Regions from separate parts of the Janthinobacterium foliorum genome, predicted to be linked through region 1. Evidence: predicted binding sites of a transcription regulator. Region 1 holds the regulator's gene; the other holds the start of a gene.
The links. The regulator FNR, encoded in region 1, switches genes on or off when oxygen is low (the NO sensors DNR and NnrR bind a similar motif). The targets are predictions, from matches to a motif close to TTGATNNNNATCAA.
Positions count from the first base shown of each region.

Region 2: a site for FNR is predicted at 1,941-1,954, ahead of ACZ92H_RS06815 (OmpW/AlkL family protein). Genes of this name have one in related genera too.

Region 1 covers NZ_CDXDQE010000004.1:63,228-68,702, forward strand. The annotation lists gene ccoP (cytochrome-c oxidase, cbb3-type subunit III) at 1-520, shown strand, start outside; gene ccoG (cytochrome c oxidase accessory protein CcoG) at 524-1,906, shown strand; gene ACZ92H_RS10565 (FixH family protein) at 2,051-2,575, shown strand; gene fnr (fumarate/nitrate reduction transcriptional regulator Fnr) at 2,578-3,336, opposite strand; gene ACZ92H_RS10575 (response regulator) at 3,588-5,475, shown strand, end outside.
Region 2 covers NZ_CDXDQE010000002.1:544,010-549,484, forward strand. The annotation lists gene ACZ92H_RS06805 (methionine ABC transporter permease) at 1-317, shown strand, start outside; gene ACZ92H_RS06810 (MetQ/NlpA family ABC transporter substrate-binding protein) at 342-1,169, shown strand; gene ACZ92H_RS06815 (OmpW/AlkL family protein) at 1,258-1,875, opposite strand; gene ACZ92H_RS06820 (LysR family transcriptional regulator) at 2,054-2,950, opposite strand; gene fur (ferric iron uptake transcriptional regulator) at 3,243-3,683, shown strand; gene ACZ92H_RS06830 (MerR family transcriptional regulator) at 3,759-4,121, shown strand; gene ACZ92H_RS06835 (NAD(P)H-dependent oxidoreductase) at 4,195-4,785, shown strand; gene ACZ92H_RS06840 (SpoIIE family protein phosphatase) at 4,959-5,475, shown strand, end outside.

The DNA.
Region 1 (5,475 bases):
AGCCATCGGCCAGCGTCTGTTCCTGACTTACTGCGCGCAGTGCCACGGTTCGGATGCGCGCGGCAACAAGGGCTTCCCCAACCTGACGGACAAGGACTGGCTGTATGGCGGCGAACCCGACATCATCAAGACCACCATCATGCACGGCCGTAACGGCCAGATGCCGCCGATGGGCGCCGCGCTCGGTTCGGAAAAGGATGTCGAGAACGTGGCCCATTATGTGCTGAGCCTGTCCGGTTCCACCTCGGACCCCGTCAAGTCGGTGCTGGGCAAGGCCAAGTTCGGCGCCTGCATGGCCTGCCACGGCGCCGATGGCAAGGGTAACCAGATGCTCGGTGCGCCGAACCTGACGGACAAGACCTGGCTGTATGGCGGCAGCGCCGATACCATCATGGAAACCATCCGCAAGGGACGCAGCAACACCATGCCGGCCTTCAGCGACTTCCTCGGCGAATCGAAGGTCCACGTGCTGTCGGCGTATGTCTGGAGCCTGTCGAATCCGCAGGCGCCCGCGAAGTAAACAATGGAACCTCAAGTCATCAAGATGTATGCGGCCCGCGAGCAAATCTACCCTCGCGAGGCCAAAGGACGCTACGCTACCTGGCGATGGGTATGCGTCTGGCTTACCCAGCTTGCGTTCTACGGCTTGCCGTGGCTGACATGGAATGGCAGGCAAGCCCTGCTGTTCGATCTGACCACGCGCAAGTTCTACATTTTCGGCGTCGTGCTGTGGCCCCAGGATTTCATCTACCTGGCGGCCCTGCTGATCATCTGTGCGTATTTATTGTTCCTCGTCACGGCCATTGCCGGGCGGGTGTGGTGCGGTTTTTCCTGTCCGCAAACGGTGTACACGGAAATCTTCCTGTGGGTCGAACGCAAGATCGAGGGCACGCGCAGCGCGCGCATGGCCCTCGACAAGCAGGGCCCGTCCCTGCGCAAGGCCTTCAAGAAGACGGCAAAGCACGTGGTGTGGGGCGCCATCGCCCTGTGGACAGGCTTTACCTTCGTCGGCTACTTCACGCCGATCAAGGAACTGGCGCATTCGGTGACCACCCTGAACTTCGGTCCCTGGGAATGGTTCTGGGTCCTGTTCTACAGCCTGGCAACCTATGGCAACGCGGGCTGGCTGCGCGAGCAGGTGTGCAAATACATGTGCCCCTACGCGCGTTTCCAGAGCGCCATGTTCGACCAGGACACCCTGATCATCACCTACGATGCCAAGCGAGGCGAGCCGCGCGGCGCGCTGAGCAAGAAGGCCGGCAACAACGACAAGCTGGGCGACTGCATCGACTGTACCTTGTGCGTGCAGGTGTGTCCGACCGGCATCGATATCCGCAATGGCCTGCAGTATGAATGCATCGGCTGCGCCGCCTGCGTGGATGCCTGCAACAGCGTGATGGACAAGGTCGACCGGCCACGCGGACTGGTACGCTACAGTACCGACCATGCGATGGAGAACAACTTCAATTCGCAGCAGATCCGCCGGCGCGCCATGCGGCCGCGCGTGCTGATCTACACGTCCATCCTGGCCCTGATCATCATCGCCGTGTGTACCTCGCTGGCCCTGCGCACGCCATTGAAAATGGACGTGATCCGCGACCGCGGCTCGATGGGACGCGAAGTGGAAGATGGCATGATCGAGAACGTTTACCGTCTGCAGATCATGAACACCTCGGAGCAAAGCCAGCATTTTAAAATCAGCGTCTCCGGCTTGCCGGGCCTGACCTTGCTGACGCGCGACGAAGTGACCCTGCAGCCGACGGAAACCCTGGGCTGGCCCATCCGCCTGCGCGTGCCGCACGGCGTGGGCGAGAAGGGCTCGAACAAGATCGCCATCGAGCTGCAATCGCTGGACGACCCGTCGCTGCATGTGCGGGAAAACGCGGTCTTCATCGTGCCGCGGTAACGGTGATGCGGGGGCCGGACCCTGCGGGTCCGGCCCCCGCATTTCGCCGTTGGGGTACCAGCTATTTATTTCAACCCAGAAGCAAATACTGGGGCCAGACGGGGACGCCGAGTCCCGCAGGGTCTGACCCCAAGGAGATCTAAAATGTCCAAGACCGCAAAACTGCAAGCCTCCGCCGATCCCTGGTACAAGCACCGCTGGCCGTGGCTGCTGATGGTGGGCCCGGGCCTGTCCGTCGTTGTCGGCAGCACCATGGGCTATATCGCGTTTACGCAGCCCGATGCGCTGGTGGTGGGCGACTATTACAAGCAGGGCAAGGCCATCAACCAGGACTTGCGGCGCGATACGGCCGCCAGCAACCTGGCCATGTCGACCAGCCTGGCATATGACGTGGCGGCGGCGCGCCTGACGGGTTCCGTGCACAGCTTCGGCAAGGCTTACCAGGCGCCGCTGCAACTGCACCTGGCGCATGCCACCCAGCCGGAAAAAGACATCAAGCTGCTGGTGCAGCCCGATGCGGCCGGCAACTTCTCCGTGGCCCTGCCCATGCTGGAGCGCAGCCGCTGGCAAGTACTGGTGGAAAACAATACGCGCGAGTGGCGCCTGTCCGGCATCTGGACCTGGCCGGCACAGCGCGCCATCGCGCTGCATGCGGATGAAGAGTTATAAAACTATTTGCAGGTGTCCGTGCCGGCCGTAATCGCCTTCAGCTTGGCTGGCTGCAAGATCTCGATCTCGCGGTTCGACACGCGCAACCAGCCTTCCTTCTTGAACTTCGACAATAGCCGGCTGACGCTCTCGATGGTCAGGCCCAGGTAATTGCCGATTTCCTCGCGCGACATGCGCAGCTGGAAGTTGCTGCCCGAATAGCCGCGTGCCTCGTAGCGCGAGGCCAGGTTGACGATGAAGGCGGCAAAACGCTGCGTCGCCTGCATATTACCCAGCAACAGCATGACACTTTGCTCGCGCGTGATTTCCTGGCTCATCATGCGGTGGAAATGGCGCAGCAGGGTGGGCATATTGCCCAGCAATTGTTCCAGGCTAGAAAACGGGATTTCACATACTTCGCTGTCTTCCAGCGCCACGGCGTTGCAGTGGTGGCGGTCGGCGCTGATGGCGTCCATGCCCAGCAATTCGCCCGCCATCTGGAAACCCGTCACCTGCTCTTCGCCGCCCGGATTGATCTGGTAAGTCTTGAAGTGGCCTAGGCGGATGGCATACAGGTTCTGGAACGAGTCGCCGATGCGGAACAGCGAGGCGCCGCGCGCTACCTTGCGGCGGCGGCCGATAATCTGGTCCAGCCTGTCCATGTCGCCCACGTCAAGCCCCATCGGCAGGCACAATTGATGCATGCTGCACGTCGAGCAGCGCGCACGCAACGCTTCCACGTTCACGGCAGGCAAGGCTGGAGAGAGTAGCGCTTCTGTCATGTCAGACCCTTTTAGAAAAATGCAACAACAAGTTTACTGCATAGTGCGCTCACATGTGCCAATTTCCCCGCATTTCCCCTTTATTTCGCTCAATAAACGACTTCCCGCATTTAATTTTATGGCAACATCCATACAAGTTCATGCCCGGGCGCGCATTTCCACGGCCCGTGCTTGCCAAGTTGACGTATTGATAGGAAAATTCCTGACAGCATTATCTGCCGCCTGTGCCTCCGGGTACTGAAAAGGAAATCATGAAGCCTCTCGGCATTAAAGCAAAAGTCGCGCTGGCCACCAGCCTGACCTCGATCGCCATGATCGCCGTGGTGACCATGGTGCAGGTCAAGCACATGCGCGACGACTTCACCCAGGTTTTGCTGAGCCAGCAAACGGCGCTGATCGAACGCACCGCGGACGAGCTCGACGACAAGCTGGCCATGCTGCTCGACATCATCACCCAGACGGCGCGCCACCAGCCGCCCTCCCTGATGGCCGACCCCGGCCAATTGCGCGAGTACTACACGCAGCGCGCCATGCTGGCCCTGTTCGACGACGTGCTGGTGCTCGACACGCAAGGCAAGGTGGTGGCCAACGTGCCCGAGGTGCAGGGACGCAACGGCGTCGACGTGGCCGACCGCGCCTACTTCCAGACGGTGATGCGCACCAAAAAGGCCATGATCACGGAACCGATGCTGGGCAAGACCAGCCATCTGCCCATCGTGCAGATGGTCGCGCCCGTGCTGGACAACAACGGCGAGGTGGCCGGCATCGTCATCGGCGTGCTGCGCCTGTACAAGGACAATATGCTGGGCCACTTGCGCACGGCCAAGGTGGGCAAGAGCGGCTATTACTTCATCCTCACGCGCGAAGCCGTGCCGCGCTATGTGCTGCACCCCGATGCCAGCCGCTTGCTGCACCCGCGCGCGCCGAACGCCAACCTGGTCACCACCCAGCTGCTGAAGGAAGACGGCGAGGGCAGCATGGTCAGCACCAACAGCCGCGGCGTCACGGCCGTCAACAGCTTCAAGCGCTTGAACTCCGTGAACTGGCTGCTGGCCGCCTCGCTGCCCGTGGCGGACGCGTTCGAGCCCTTCAATGGCGTGCTGTCGCGCCTGGTGCTGTGGAGCATCTGCGCCTCGCTGCTGGCCGCTGCCGTGCTGGGCTGGGTCACCGTGCGCCTGCTGTCGCCGCTGGTGCGCCTGCGCGACACCCTGCTGTCGCTGCGCAAGTCGGGCAGCCGCTTTACCCCCGTGCCGGTGCAGCAGCGCGACGAGATCGGCGAGCTGACGGAAGCGTTCAATGGCCTGATGAGCGAGCGCGACCGCTTGCAGCAGGAAGTCGAGGCGCGCGCCAGCGAACTGGAAGAGGAGCGCGACCGCGCCGAGGCGGCGAATCGGGCGAAGAGCGATTTCGTCGCCAACATGAGCCATGAAATCCGCACGCCCCTGAACGCCGTGCTGGGCATGGTGTATTTGCTGGGCAATACCAAGCTCAACACCGAGCAGCGCAAATACCTGACCATGGTGCGCGTGGCGGGGCAATCGCTGCTGGGCATCCTCAACGACGTGCTGGATTTTTCCAAGATCGAGGCGCGCCGCATGGACTTGTCGCCCGTCGAATTCGACCTCGATGAAGTCATGAATACCCTGGCCACGACGATGACCATGAATGCGGGCGAGAAGGAGCTGGAACTGGCGATCGCCGTCGAACCGGACGTGCCGCGCCGCCTCGTGGGCGACGCCCAGCGCCTGCAGCAGATTCTCGTCAACCTGGCCGGCAACGCCATCAAGTTCACCGAGAGCGGCGAAGTGGTGGTGGCCGTCAGCGTGGCGGAAAGCAAGCACGAGCGGGCCTGGCTGCGCTTCGAAGTGCGCGACACGGGCATCGGCATGACGGCCCAGCAGCAAGCCCAGCTGTTCACGGCCTTTTCCCAGGGCGATCAAAGCATCACGCGGCGCTTTGGCGGCACGGGCCTGGGCCTGGCCATCAGCAAGCACCTGATCCACATGATGGGCGGCGAAATCGCCGTTGCCAGCAGCGAAGGCAAGGGCAGCCGCTTCTGGTTCAGCGTGCCGTTCGAGGTGCTGGCGCAGCCGGCCGAAACGCGCCGCACGCCCACCTTGGGGCCGCTGCGCCTGCTGG
Region 2 (5,475 bases), on a different contig from region 1:
GCGAAGTGCCGCGCGGCGTGATCGAGGCGGCGCATGCCATGGGCGCCTCGGAAATGCAGATCATCTTCCGCGTGCTGCTGGTGGAGGCGCGCTCCGGCCTGGTGCTGGCCCTGACCGTGCTGTCGATCAGCTTCCTGTCGTATTCGGCCGTGGCCGGCGTGGTGGGCGGCGGCGGCATCGGCGACCTGGCCATCCGCTACGGCTACTACCGCTTCGAGACGGACATCATGGTCGCCACCGTGGCCATCCTGATCGTGCTGGTGCAAACCATCCAGTTCGCCGGCACGCGCATCGCCAAGCGCCTCGACAAACGTTAATCCATATTCAGAACAAGGAAACACATGAACCATATCCGCCGCAACCTGCTCCTGGCCGCCGCCAGCCTGGCCTTCGCCGCCGCTGCCCACGCCAAGGACCCGAAAGAAATCGTTATCGGCACCAGCTCCGGCCCGTATTCGGACCAGCTGAAGCTGGGCATCAAGCCTATCCTGGAAAAACAGGGCTACAAGGTCAAGATCGTGGAATTCAACGACTACGTGCAGCCGAACTACGCGCTGGCCGAAGGCTCGCTGGACGCCAACGTGTTCCAGCACATCGTGTACCTGACCAAGTTCGCCACCGATAACAAGCTGCCATTGAGCCCCCTGATCACCGTGCCGACCACGCCGATCGCCCTGTACAGCAGCAAGCACAAGTCGCTGGCCGAGGTAAAGAACGGCGCCACCATCACCATGCCGAACGACCCGACCAACCAGGCGCGCGCGCTGGTGGTGCTGGCCAAGATGGGCTGGATCAAGCTCAAACCCAACGTCGACCCGCTGCGCGCGTCCGAACGCGACGTGCTGGAAAACCCGAAGAAGCTGAAACTGGTGCCGCTGGAAGCGGCGCAGCTGCCACGCTCGCTGGCCGACGCCGACTACGCTTTCGTCAACGGTAATTTCGCCCTGGCCGCCGGCATGAAACTGACCACCGCCCTGGCCGTGGAAAAGATCTCGGACAGCTACATCAACCTGGTGGCCATCCGCACGGCCGACAAGGGCAAGCCATGGGTCAAGGACCTGGAAGCGGCCTACCGCTCGCGCGCCTTCCTCGACGCGACCAACAAATACCTGGCCGGCTATGAAAAGACGGACTACCAGCTGGCGCTGGAAAAGACGCTGAAAAAATAAGCGCTGCCTGACATATAAAAAAGGACGGCCGGGTTTGCACCTGGCCGTCCTTTTTTTTTCGCCCGCGCTATGCGGGCATCTTCACCACTTAGAAACGGTAGCCCACGCCCACGCCGATCAGCAGCGGATCAACCTTGACTTCGCTGGCCTTGGCGCCGCTGATGAAGACGTCGCTGCGGATCTGCACTTTCTTGATGTCGAAGTTCAGCGACCAGTTCTTGTCGAGCTTGTAGTCGACGCCCGCTTGCAGGGCGAAGCCCCAGCTGTCGTGTTCCAGGCGGCCGGCGCCGTTCAGCAATTTGACGTCGGAAATATTCGTGTAGTTCACGCCGGCACCCACGTAAGGGCTGAACTGTTTTTCCGGCATGAAGTGATATTGCAGCGACAGGGTCGGCGGCAAGTGCTTGAAGGTACCGATATTGTTACCATCGAGCTTGACGTCATGCTTTTGCGGATATGTCAGGATCAGCTCGGCAGCGATATTGGGCGTAAAGAAATACGAGATATCGATTTCAGGAATCGTCTTGCTGCTGACATGCAAACGGTCGGATGCGCCGACGCCGCCGATCGGAGCAGACTTGTCGGCCGGGTCGATGTGCACGGCACGGGCACGGACCAGCCATGGGCCTTCCTGTGCCATGGCGTTACCGGCGAATGCGCCGATGGCGGCCAAGACGATTGCTGCTGCAGTTGCGGACTTTTTCATTCTGGTTCCCTCTTTTTGTCGTTAAGTAACGCTGCGAAGTCTAAGAGTGCAGCGCAACAAAAACTTTGATCCACATCAAATAGGGCCAGATGGCATGAAAGCAGGGATTTTTTCCTTTGCCCAAGTCAAGAAATGCCGCACTGCAAAACTACGCATTGCAGAACTACGCATTGCAGGCCTAACTTAGTGAGGCGAACAAGCCGGCGACCCAGTCGGCAAATACGCGCACGCGCGGCGACAGTTGCCGGTGATGGGGGTACAGCACCGACACGGGCAACGGATCGGGGCGCAGGGGCGCCAGCACTTCGACCAGTTCGCCCGTCGCCAGCGCCTGCTCCAGGTGATAGCGGGGCGCCTGGATCAAACCCATGCCGGCGCGGCAGCAGGCGTGGTACGCATCGGCATTGTTGACGGAAACCGTGCCCGGCAAGGACACGCTGTGGCGCTGGCCGTCCAGCTTGAAATCGAAGGGCCAGACCTTGCCCGTCTGGGCGGAAAAGAAATTCACGGCGCGGTGGCCATCCAGTTCGGCCAGGGTGCGCGGCGTGCCATGCGCGGCCAGGTAGGCGGGACTGGCGCACGTCAGCTGCTCCAGCCGCGCCACGCGGCGCGCCACCATGGACGAATCGCCCAGTTCGCCCACGCGCAGCACGCAGTCGACGCCTTCGCGCACCAGGTCGACGAGGCGGTCGCCCATGCCGATTTCCAGCTCGATCAGCGGATGGCGGGCGCAGAACTGGCCCAGCACGGGCATGACGAAATGCATGGCCAGGGTCGCGTGCAGGTCGACGCGCAGCTTGCCGGCCGGCTGCTGCGCGGCCGATGTAAACACGGATTCCGTTTCTTCCAGGTCGGCCAGCAGGCGCACGCAGCGCTGGTAGTACGCCTCGCCGTCGAGCGTGGGCGTGACTTGCCGCGTGGTCCGCTGCAGCAGGCGCACGCGCAGGCGCGCCTCGAGCTGCTTGATCGCATGCGTGACGGTCGCCTTCGGATAACCGAGGTCATGCGCCGCCTGGGTAAAACTGCGCAACTCGACGATGCGGGTAAAGATGCGCATCGCATCAAACCGGTCCATGCAGCCTCCATTGTTAATACATGCTGCACAGTGTAGCGATCCTGGGCCGGATTTTCCATGCTGTTGCATGATCGGTGAGCAAGTTGCGGGCGACGCAATCATGCACTGCGCCGATATCGCTGCCTGACGGCTTGGTCGCGCGGCATAACATTTCCACTTCGCACAATACAAATGAGAATAGTAATGATTATCATTTGCGATATAATGCAGGATCACATAGCGCATACCTAGGCGCACGGACAGGCATGCGCCCAGGCGTACGCTCGGGCGCTCACAAAAAGGAAGGGGAGACATGGATATATTGAGGGAACTGCGTGAATCGGGATTGAAGGTGACCATCCCCCGCTTGCGGATTCTGCAGCTGTTTCAAGAAGGCACGATCAAGCACCTGAGCGCGGACGATGTGTACAAACTCTTGCTCGCCGAAAAGATCGACGTGGGCCTGGCCACCATTTACCGCGTGCTGATGCAGTTCGCCGAAGCGGGCATTCTGTTTCGCCGGCATTTCGAATCGGGCCACGCCGTCTTCGAGCTGAACGAAGGCCAGCACCACGACCACCTGGTCTGCACGGGCTGCGGCAAGGTCGATGAATTCGTCGATGAAGGCATCGAACTGCGCCAGAACGAAATCGCCGCCGAACGCGGCTTCGTGCTGCACGAGCACGCATTATCGCTGTACGGCACCTGCGCCGACTGCACGGCGAAAAAAGTGCCGCCGCGCAAGGCCTCCTGAGCCGGCACGCAGCGTAGCGCCGGGCGGCCCGCCTGCGCTACACTGCGTGCGCCGCCGCTCGATAAAAGGAAAGCCATGTACATCGGAGAAATCGCCCGCCTGGCGGGCACCTCGCCCAAGGCCTTGCGCCACTATGAAACGCTGGGCCTGCTGGGCGACGTGCGCCGTTCCGGCGCCTACCGCGTCTACACGCAGCAAGACCTGGCGCAGGTAAAACTGATCCGCCAGGCGCAGACGCTGGGTTTTCGGCTGGCCGAACTGCTGCCCATCCTGGCCGGCGACGATACGGACTGGGCCGCCCTGTCGCAGCACATCGCCGCCAAGCGCGCGCAAGTGCAGGACGACATCGCCCGCCTGCGCCAGCTCGACGCGGAATTGGGCGGGATCGACGCGGAAATCCACGACTGCCTGGCGCGCCAGCGCCTGCAAGCGGCGTGACACGGCGCGCTTGACTCTGCCCCCAGGGGCAGGCTTTAGCATGCAGGCTCTTCTTTAGCGGAAAGCCTGCACCATGACCAAGACACCTTCCAAGCGCATATTGATACTCCTCGGCCACCCGTCCGGCGACAGCTTCTGCAGTGCGCTGGCCGACGCCTATGCCGAAGCGGCCCGCGCCCAGGGCCACGCCGTGCGCGAACTGCGCCTGGGCCAGCTGGACTTCGACCCCGTCCTGCATGAAGGCTACCGCCAGGTGCAGCCGCTGGAAGCGGACTTGCTGGCGGCACAGGAAGCCATCCGCTGGGCCGAACACCTGGTCTTCGCCTACCCCATCTGGTGGGGCGGCGCGCCGGCCCTGCTGAAGGGTTTTGTCGACCGCGTCTTCCTGCCCGGCTATGCCTTCAAGTACCGTCCCGGCAAGGCCTTTCCGGCCCAGTTGCTGAAGGGACGCACGGCCCAGCTGCTGGTGACGATGGACACGCCGCCGTGGTATTTCCGCTGGGTTTACCGCATGCCCGGCATCCACCAGCTGCGCAAGACGACCCTGGAATTTTGCGGCATCAAGCCCGTCAGGGTGGCCAGCTTCGGCCCCATGCTCGATTCCACCGAACAGCAGCGCGCGCGCTGGCTGGCGCAGGCCCAGGCGCTGGCACGGCACGTCTGAACAGCTTGCCATGCAGCCATCTTGCATACGGTTTTGACAAGCTGGTAATCAAGCCGTCACATTCGGCGGCTACCATGATGATATTGCCTGTTTGCCAGCCGCCTTGCCGTGGCGACAACAAAGGCGCCGCTCGTCATGTAAAGGTAGCCGCTGTGGAGTTCAACGCTTCTCGATTGCATCTTCCCCGTTATCGCTCGTCCGTGGCGTTTGATCTGTGCATTCCCACGGAATCCGTGCAGGCCGACGCCAGCAACTTCGCCGTGCTGGAACTGTTTACGGAACGCCGCGACATGATGAGCCTGCCCGTCACGGAACAGCAGCGGCCGATCGGCCTGATCAGCCGCAACATCTTCATGTCGCAAATGTCGAAACCCTTCTACCACGAGGTGTATGGGAAGAAGAGCTGCATCGCCTTCATGGACAAGGAACCGCTGATCGTCGATGGGGCCATGAGCATCGAGGACCTCACCTTCCGCGCCGTGGAAGCGGGAGAAAAGGCGCTGGCCGACGGCTTCATCATCACCGAGGATGGCGCGCTGGCCGGCGTCGGATTCGGTTTGCAGCTGATGAATGTGGTGGCCACCATGCAGGCCGAGAAAAACCGGCAGATCATGCACAGCATCGATTACGCCAGCGTGATCCAGCGCGCCCTGCTGCGCACTTCCGATGCGGAGCTGCGCGCCACCCTGC